Regions from separate parts of the Bradyrhizobium sp. 2S1 genome, predicted to be linked through region 4. Evidence: riboswitches for the same ligand, from Rfam matches in the RefSeq annotation. Region 4 holds a riboswitch; each other region holds the start of a gene.
The links. Region 4 has a riboswitch for cobalamin ahead of HAP54_RS16050 (ribonucleoside-diphosphate reductase subunit alpha). Riboswitches for the same ligand answer to the same signal wherever they lie in the genome.

Region 1 (2,196 bases), 2.0 Mb from region 4:
ACCCTGAGCTGGACGTCCAAGCGGCCGGTGCGGTTGCCGCGCTTGCAGCAGGCGATCGGCAGGCTGGCGCCGAAGCTCGCGCGATCGAAGGGATTGTTCGAGACGGTGGAGCAGCCGGGGCGGCTGACGGTGTTTCAACTCGCCGGCGGACGCGCGACCTTGGCTGCGGCGGCGTGCCGTCGCCTGGCGTGCCGCGCACGCGGATCGTGTTCATCGCCGAGATGGGTGCGCTCTCGTGGGCGGAGATCGATGAGGTGATGCAGGGATGTGTCGAAGCCGAGTGATGCGAACTTACGTTTCCCCGTCATCCTGAGGAGCCGCGAAGCGGCGTCTCGAAGGATCGACGGCCACGAGCCGGGCCGTGCATCCTTCGAGACGCGCGTGCCGCGCTCCTCAGGATGACGTGTTAACTCTCCGCGTCAGTCGTAGATGTGGCTGTGTCATCGCTGCAGCACCGTCCCGCAAAGCATGCGCGTGACCATCACATCGAATTGACAGCCCATCCCGCACCACCTATCGTTTTTGCCGACGGTTCCCTTCGGGGATCAAAAGGGAATGCGGTGCGAGGGTAACCCCAATGCCGCAGCTGTCCCCGCAACTGTAAACGGCGAGCCTTTCGTCAATTTGCCACTGGGCCATTCGGTCCGGGAAGGCGTCGACAGGCGACGACCCGTGAGCCAGGAGACCTGCCGTCAGTCGTGGTCACACGCGAGCACATCGGGCGGGGGCGTCCTGGTGCGATCGGAGCACTGCCTTTTGGGCAATGCGCCAGTCCGCGTTCGCGGTGACGTGCCACGTTACCGCGAGTCCTTTCATGTCTCCGTCTTCTCCCGTTGCGCGCCGCTGGCGCCTCGGCCTCGTTTGCTCCTTGTCATCGCTGCTGCTGCCGGCTGAAGGTGGAGCACAAACACCGCCACCAGCCAGGCTCGATCCGATCGAGGTCTCGCCCTCGGCATCAGCAAAGCCCAAGCCCGCGGCGCGAAGCAGCAACTCGGCGTCGTCGTCGCGGCCACGCTCCAGACCCGCACTGGCCGCGGCAACCGGCAACACGCCGCGCGCCGCGGCGTCTGGCGCTTCGGGGTCGGCATCGCCGACGCTCAACGCCACCAAGCCGGGGAGCACCGGCAGCCGTCTGAATCTAACGCCGTTGCAGACGCCCGCCAGCGTCGAGATCATCACGTCGCAGACCATCGCCGAACGCGGCCAGCATAATGTCACCGACGCCGTCACCCAGGACGCAGCCGGATTCACCGCAACGCCCGCTCCCGGCAATGGCGGCCTGTCGTTCAGCACCCGCGGCTTCGCCGGCAGCAATTCGGTGATGACGCTGTATGACGGCACGCGCTTCTACATCGGCTCGGGAACCCTGACGTTCCCGTACGATACCTGGTCGGCGCAACGTATCGAGGTGCTGCGCGGCCCGGCCTCGGTGCTGTACGGCGAAGGCGCAATCGGCGGCGTCATCAACGTGATTCCGAAAAAGCCGCTGGGCACGCCCTACAACGAAGCCGAGGTCTCGCTCGACAGCAACATGACGCGGCGGCTCTCGGTCGACAGCACCGGTCCGATCAATCCCAATGTATCCTACCGCATCAATGCCACCGGCAACATGTCGGACGGCTGGGTCGATCGCGACAAGACCTCGAACGCGGTGGTCTCCGCCGCGGTGCGGGTGCAGGCGTCCGAAAATTTCGCCTTCACGCTCTCCGAGGATTATGGCGACCGCAGCCCGTCGCGCTATTTCGGCACGCCGCTGATCAACGGCGCGATCCAGGACGCGCTGCGCTTCAAGAATTACAACGCGTCAGATAGCACGATCCGCTATCAGGACAGCTGGACCCAGTTCAAGACCGAGTGGGACGTCGCCGACGGCATCAAGATCAACAATACGCTGTATTACCTGACCAGCGAGCGGCACTGGCGCGACATCGAGAGCTATACCTGGAATCCGAAGACCAACTTGATCGATCGCGGCAACTATATCGAGATCTTCCACGACCAGAAGCAGGCCGGCAACCGGATGGACGCGACCTTCAGCGGCCACATCCTCGGCCTCGAGAGCCGCTTCGTCGCAGGATTCGACGTTAACCACATCGACTTCACCCACACCAATAACTCGCCGTTTGGCGGCGCGTCGTCAGTCAACCCCTACGTCTTCGATCCAGGATCGTTCTTCGCGACGACGACCGCGACATC
Region 2 (2,196 bases), 3.3 Mb from region 4:
ACGCAAGTCCTGTCCTCCGCAAGCAGGTAGAGGCGCTGAGCCGTGCTAGCCTCGGCTTGAGCCGATCAATAGTTTCGAGAGAATCTGTCGAGCGGCGTTACTCAAGAGCGGTCTTACCATCAATCCGAACAAGCCGACCGCCGAGACGGCAACAGCAAAGACACCGAGGGCACTCCAAACAGCCATTTTCATTGCGAGCCGGTCTCCTTGGTTTGGTTGATATGCTTGCCTGGGCAGTATCGCCAAAAAGTGTCCGAGTGACGCCTACCAGAAATGGCTGGCATCACAGAAACACCTCGCGCCGCGTATGCTATCTTATTCGGTGGATCGTTGATTGCTTGGAGAAGGCAGCGCAGCGCGCCGTGCTTGATGAACCGGGGCCAGCTTGCATGAAAGCCGTCTGTTCGACCAAGTGGTCCTCGGCGCAAAGGCGGCGTATTCGGATTTGTCGCTGCCCACGCGGAGGGACTTTCGGGATGTCATCCGATGTCCGTGATTGCAGAGCGACTTCTGCATCGAGGATGAACGGTGGGCATGCCGCTAGGCACATTAGCAGATCGCAACATGAATTCGCGAGGTTGACGGAACATCCCTTTTGCCGATAATTGAAGGTGTCGAGGTTCTCCGGTCTCATTAGGCCGGAGCTAAGAGGGAAGCCGGTGTCAATGCCGGCGCTGTCCCCGCAACTGTGAGCGGCGAGCCGCTGTCCAACGAAGTCACTGAAGCCTGACGGTTTCGGGAAGGCCGGACAGCAGCGCTGAGCCGCGAGCCAGGAGACCTGCCCCGACACTATCTTCGTCCACGGGCGGGGTGTCCCGGTGGTGCGCCAAGCAGCGGTCGCTCGCGCGACTTCTTCTGCCTGCGTCCGCCATGGCCTTTGCCCCCCAATATGGGGTTAACGCTATGTCTCTTCTCTCTCTTCCGGTTGCCACACTCGGAACGCCACGCATCGGTCCAAGGCGAGAGCTCAAGGTTGCGCTCGAAAGTTACTGGGCCGGAAAAATCGCCGAACAGCAGTTGCTCGAGGATGCAGCTGGCCTACGTGCCGCAAATTGGGCTCGCCAGAGGTCTCTCGGTATCACCGTGATCCCATCGAACGATTTCTCGCTGTACGACCAGGTGCTCGACACCAGTGTCATGGTTGGTGCCATCCCAGAAGTCTACGAGACGAATGCCGGATCCATTTCGCTCAAGACATACTTCGCCATGGCACGCGGGTCACAATGCGACGGTCAGGATGGGAGTTGCGGTCACCCGTCGCGTGGATATGGCGCACCCGCGCAGGAGATGACCAAATGGTTCGACACCAACTACCATTACATGGTCCCGGAATTTCACCCGGGGCAGACTTTCAGACTATCCTCTCGCAAACCAATCGAGGAGTACGAGGAAGCCAAGGCCCTTGGCTTTCAGACGCGCCCTGTCCTGATCGGGCCGGTTACATTCTTGAAGCTTGGCAAGAGTGCCGATCGTGCGTTCCAGCCACTGTCACTGCTGGATGACCTGATACCGGTCTATATTGAGCTTTTGAAGGAATTGGCCAAACGCGGGGCAAATTGGGTTCAATTCGACGAACCTTGGCTAGTCCTTGATCTGGATGAGAGTTCGCGAAACTCCTTGGTACATGCTTATGGCCGGCTCGCAAAGGAAGGGCCGGCCATCAAGATCATGGTTGCAAGCTATTTCGGTGGCCTCTGCGACAATCTGGACGCTGCCCTGCGCCTGCCTGTTGCCGGGCTTCACGTCGATCTGGTTCGCGCGCCAGAGTTATTGAGCCAGATCATTGCGAGCGGCCGAAGTGACCTCGTCATGTCGCTCGGCGTCATAGACGGTCGGAATGTTTGGCGATCGAATTTGTCGGCGCTCCGCCAGCGACTGGACCCCGCGATTGCGAAGCTTGGTAAGGACCGCGTACAGATCGCCCCATCCTGCTCGCTGCTTCATGTGCCGGTCGATGTTGAACTCGAGACCGGGCTCGCCTCCGACGTCAAGAGCTGGCTTGCTTTCTCGGTTCAGAAGATGCGTGAGCTTGCGACCTTGGCGCGGGCACTCGCAGGCGACCAGAATGTTGCGAAAGCTCTTGCGGAATCGGAGTGTGCCGCAGCCGTCCGCCGGACGTCGCCGAAGATCCGAGATGCCAATGTCGTTGTCCGGCTGAGTGCGATCAACCAGGCCATGCGCCGGCGCGCCAGCCCA
Region 3 (2,196 bases), 1.3 Mb from region 4:
CGAAGCTGATGGTCGGTACCGTGCCGAAGAAGCCGCTTTGGGTATCGCGCTGCCGCCAGCCGCCGTCGACGATCAGGTCGACGCCGTTGATCAGCGTCTTGGTGAAGCCGGCGGTGACGCTCGCGGTCTGCTGGTTGGCATAGTCGAACGGCGTACTGCTGCCCCGGCGGTCGGTTTGCAGCTCGTTCACCCCGATCGACGGATCGACCAGCCGCCCGCCGGGCAGGCCGAGCTTCTGGTCGCTGCCCGTGACGGTCAGGAAAGCGGTGAGGTCGGGCGTGGTGTAGTTGACGCTGCCGACCGCGTTGCGCTGGTCGAGCGCATTGTTGACGCGGTAGCCGTCGGACTTGATGCCGTTGCCGTAGAACGAGGTGGACCACGGTCCCGCATTGAGCGCCGCGGAGACGGCGGCCATGCGGGTGTTGAACGAGCCAAATCCCGCCTCGGCTCTCATCGTCGTCGGCGGACCGCCGACGCCGGTCTTGGTGATGATGTTGACGACGCCGCCCACCGCATTGTCGCCGTAGAGCACGGCGCCGCTGTTGCCGCGCGTGATCTCGATGCGCGCGATCGAATCGAGCGGGATCGTGGTGAGGTCGAAGCCGGCCTTGTCGACGTCGTTGAGCCGGCGGCCATTGAGCAGGAACAGCGTGTTGTCGGTGGCGAATGCCCCGAAGCCGCGCAGGTCGACCGCGGTCTTGGCGCCGTTCGGCCCGCCATAGAGCGTTTGCAGCTGCACGCCCGGCACCTGCGCGAGGATTTCCGGCAACGACTGCACCGGCGAATGCGCGATGTCGTCGGCGGTGATCACGGCCGAGGACGATCCGACAATGCCGGCGAACTAGCGACCGCCGCTGGTGCCGCCCGTTCCGGTGGCCGTGCCTGTCCCTGTGGTGCCCGATCCGCTTCCGCCGCCTACATTGGTGCTCTCTGCGGTGCCCGGCGCCGGACGGCGCGGTGCCGGCGCTTCGTCCGCAGCCGGCTTGGCGCGCGTGACGTTCTGGTCGCCCGGCTTGGTGACTTCGATCGCTGGTAGCTGATCGGGAGCAGGCGCCTGCTGCGCCCGCGCGGCGGAGACAATAAATACAGGCGCGAGCATCGTCGTCGCGAGCAGCAGCGTGCGCCGCCAATGGTGGAATGGGTAGGACAACATAAGCGAGACCTCGGTAACGTCAGTGGCACGTCACCGCGAACCAGTCTCACCATCGTGCTAACAGCCTCAGGTGAAGCTCATGCCTGTACTCCCCGACCGGCATCTTCGCGTGTGACCACGGCTGACGGCAGGTCTCCTGGCTCGCGGGTCGTTACCCTTCGTCGCCTTCCCAGGACCGAGATTCCCAGTGGCCTGTGACGAAGGATTCACCGCATACAGTTGCGGGGGCAGCCGCGGCCTTGGGGAAGTTTCCCCGCACCGCATTCCCTTTTCATCTCATGAAAGAACCGTCATGTTCATCTAGGGTTCGGCCGGGCAGCAAAGTCAATCCGGCGGAAGTCGGGCGGCGGTCAGACGGCCACGGTTTTTATCGAGTGTCGCTTGTCTGCCACGGCGATCGCTGTAAGAGCATGGATCCAATGAGCGTGCAGGATTTTGCCTTGGCGGCCGAGGTCGCCGCGCGGCGCCGATGGGGCGCCACCGCGGCGCTGCTCGCGCTTGTGGTCCTGCTGTGCGTGATCTCGCTCGGCATCGGGCCGGTGCGGCTGTCGCCGCTCGCGGTGATCGAGGCGCTGTTCGGCGGCGGCAGCGACGTGGCGCAGGTGATCGTGCGCGAGATTCGCCTGCCGCGCACCATTCTCGCGTTCGCGATCGGCGGCATTCTCGGGCTGTCAGGCGCGGCGCTGCAGGGCCTGCTGCGCAATCCGCTGGCCTCGCCGTCGCTGTTCGGCGCGCCGCAGTCGGCGGCGTTCGGCGCGGTGCTGGTGATCGCGCTCGGCCTGGCCGATGTGCGCTCCTACGCGTTGCCGGTGGTCGCGATCATCGCCGCGTTCGGCTCGGTGTTCGCGCTGCTCGCGGTCGCCGGCCGCAATGCCGGGCTGCTGATCCTGATCCTCGCGGGGCTCGCGATCTCGAGCTTTGCCGGTGCTGCGACGGCGCTGGTGATGAACCTCTCCAGCAATCCCTTCGTGGTGCTGGAGATCGCGTTCTGGCTGCTCGGCTCGCTAGAGGACCGCAGCTTTCAGCATGTGGCGCTGGCGCTG
Region 4 (2,196 bases):
ATGACCTATCCGCTTCATGCTAGCAGGGGCAGCTTGCGAAAAGCTGACTAAGATCGAGCCTCCTTGGCGGCTTCATCCATGACCACGCAAGTGAGGACAACCGCTGTGCCGGCAAGGTCATTACTGCGATCGGAGCTCTGGTAAATCATGGCGCCAAAACACTTGGCCACGTCAGCAAGCGCGACGGCGACTGTTGCGCGTTGAAGGCTCAGTGGTACCACAAGCATTTGTGGAGCTATCGTGCTCGATCTGGCGCGCGCGGCAAGCCACCGAGATCGCACGATCATGGCAGGGACGCACCTCACGCCAGTTCCACAAGAAGAGCAACACCTTGCTGGCGCAGCTCGATCGCATTCTCGACCGCTTTGAATTGCAAGCCAAACGTTGCGCGTCATGAGATTATCCCTCGCCAGCATCGCCCAGAACCTTCGCCGAACGGATTCCTATCCAACGCGGGCTCGCATAGGCACCCGTCATCGCGACGGAGCATCGAAATCAAAATGCTGCCACTCTTTTCACGGAATGGGCCGAAGCAGGGGGGGGGGCATTTGCTCGAACAGAGCGTTGCGGGCCCGGACCCGGAGCGGACGTGGCGTCCTGCGTCTCGACTCCCCTGGCACAAGCCTTGACGAATCTCGACGCGCGGCGTCTGTATGTAGATCTGCCACGGTCTTCCATTCTGCATCTAGTAGGATGGAAGCTAAGAGGGAACCCGGTGCGCCGGTAACGGCTATTCCGGGGCTGCCCCCCGCAACTGTAAGCGGCGAGCGGTTGTCATAATGGTCACTGGCCGCGACAGCACCGGGAAGGCCGACAGCCGCAGCGACCCGCGAGCCAGGAGACCTGCCGCGACAGAATAGAACGTCCTCGGGCGGGGTGCCCCGTGCGTCGCTTGCAGCCTGGGACGTTTGACCCGTCTCCTCGCAAGTCGTGCGCGTGGCTTCACCCCCTAACATCGCGGGGTTGCCGATGTCGCCGTCTTACGATTTCAATCAGCATGGTCATCTAATTGAGTGGCCGAGTGTGCGGCCGTGGCCGGCGCGGCCAAAGTCTGCCGCGCCTCAGCGGTGTGTTGTGCCGCCGCCGTCATCGGCTCCGCTGCCGCGGCCTCTCGCGCCATTGCCAAAGCCGTCCGATCTCACGCTCGATCGATCGCGCGACGGCCTGCTGACCGCGTTCGGCAAGCTAACGCTGACCGATCGCTATCTGCTCGTCGGCGAAAGCATCCAGGACATGTTCGCGCGGGTGTCCTGTGCCTTCGCGGACGATGTTGCGCACGCCCAACGTCTCTATGACGCGATGTCTCGGCTGTGGTTCATGCCAGCCACGCCGGTGCTGTCCAATGGCGGCACCACGCGCGGCCTGCCAATCTCGTGCTTCCTTAACTCGGTGTCGGACTCGCTCGAAGGAATCGTTGGCACCTGGGACGAAAACGTGTGGCTTGCCTCCAACGGGGGCGGTATCGGCACGTACTGGGGCAATGTTCGCTCGATCGGAGAGAAGGTGAAGGGCGGCGTCAGCTCAGGCGTCATCCCGTTCATCCACGTCATGGACGGCCTGACGCTGGCGATCAGCCAGGGCTCGTTGCGGCGCGGCTCGGCGGCGGTCTATCTCGATATCCAGCATCCCGAGATCGAGGAGTTTCTCGAGATCCGCAAGGCGTCCGGCGACTTCAACCGCAAGAGCCTCAACCTGCATCACGGCATCAACCTCACCGACGAGTTCATGCGTGCCGTGGGCGCCGGCACCGCGTTCGCTCTGCGCAGCCCGAAGACGAACGAGGTCGTCCGCGAGATCGACGCGCGACAGCTATGGCAACGCATTCTTGAGAACCGGTTGCAGACAGGCGAGCCTTATCTCTTGTTCATCGACACCGTGAATCGCGCGCTTCCCAAGCACCAGCGCGAGCTCGGTCTCAAGGTCTCGACCTCCAACCTGTGCAGCGAGATTACGCTCCCGACCGGCATCGACCATCGCGGCGAGGAGCGCACCGCGGTGTGCTGTCTGTCATCGCTCAACCTCGAGACCTGGGACCAATGGAATGAGGAACCCGGCTTCATCGAGGACGTCATGCGCTTCCTTGACAACGTGCTCACCCACTTCATCACGACGGCGCCGGAGGGTATGAAGCGGGCCCGCTACGCCGCCCTGCGCGAGCGCTCCGTCGGACTTGGCGTGATGGGCTTCCACTCGTTC

Region 1: it holds a riboswitch for cobalamin, as region 4 does, so the genes downstream of both, HAP54_RS06560 (TonB-dependent receptor) here and HAP54_RS16050 (ribonucleoside-diphosphate reductase subunit alpha) in region 4, are expected to answer to the same signal.
Region 2: it holds a riboswitch for cobalamin, as region 4 does, so the genes downstream of both, metE (5-methyltetrahydropteroyltriglutamate--homocysteine S-methyltransferase) here and HAP54_RS16050 (ribonucleoside-diphosphate reductase subunit alpha) in region 4, are expected to answer to the same signal.
Region 3: it holds a riboswitch for cobalamin, as region 4 does, so the genes downstream of both, HAP54_RS10040 (hypothetical protein) here and HAP54_RS16050 (ribonucleoside-diphosphate reductase subunit alpha) in region 4, are expected to answer to the same signal.

Annotation. Positions count from the first base shown of each region.
Region 1 is NZ_CP147717.1:1,354,631-1,356,826, reverse strand. Features, by position in the region: partial or broken gene HAP54_RS06570 (CobW family GTP-binding protein) at 1-284, shown strand, start outside; cobalamin riboswitch at 513-708, shown strand; gene HAP54_RS06565 (hypothetical protein) at 703-1,176, opposite strand; gene HAP54_RS06560 (TonB-dependent receptor) at 1,148-2,196, shown strand, end outside.
Region 2 is NZ_CP147717.1:117,643-119,838, forward strand. Features, by position in the region: cobalamin riboswitch at 601-800, shown strand; partial or broken gene metE (5-methyltetrahydropteroyltriglutamate--homocysteine S-methyltransferase) at 904-2,196, shown strand, end outside.
Region 3 is NZ_CP147717.1:2,098,388-2,100,583, reverse strand. Features, by position in the region: partial or broken gene HAP54_RS10045 (TonB-dependent receptor) at 1-835, opposite strand, end outside; gene HAP54_RS10040 (hypothetical protein) at 842-1,153, opposite strand; cobalamin riboswitch at 1,263-1,460, opposite strand; gene HAP54_RS10035 (FecCD family ABC transporter permease) at 1,573-2,196, shown strand, end outside.
Region 4 is NZ_CP147717.1:3,399,900-3,402,095, reverse strand. Features, by position in the region: gene HAP54_RS16055 (hypothetical protein) at 194-397, shown strand; cobalamin riboswitch at 651-865, shown strand; gene HAP54_RS16050 (ribonucleoside-diphosphate reductase subunit alpha) at 1,075-2,196, shown strand, end outside.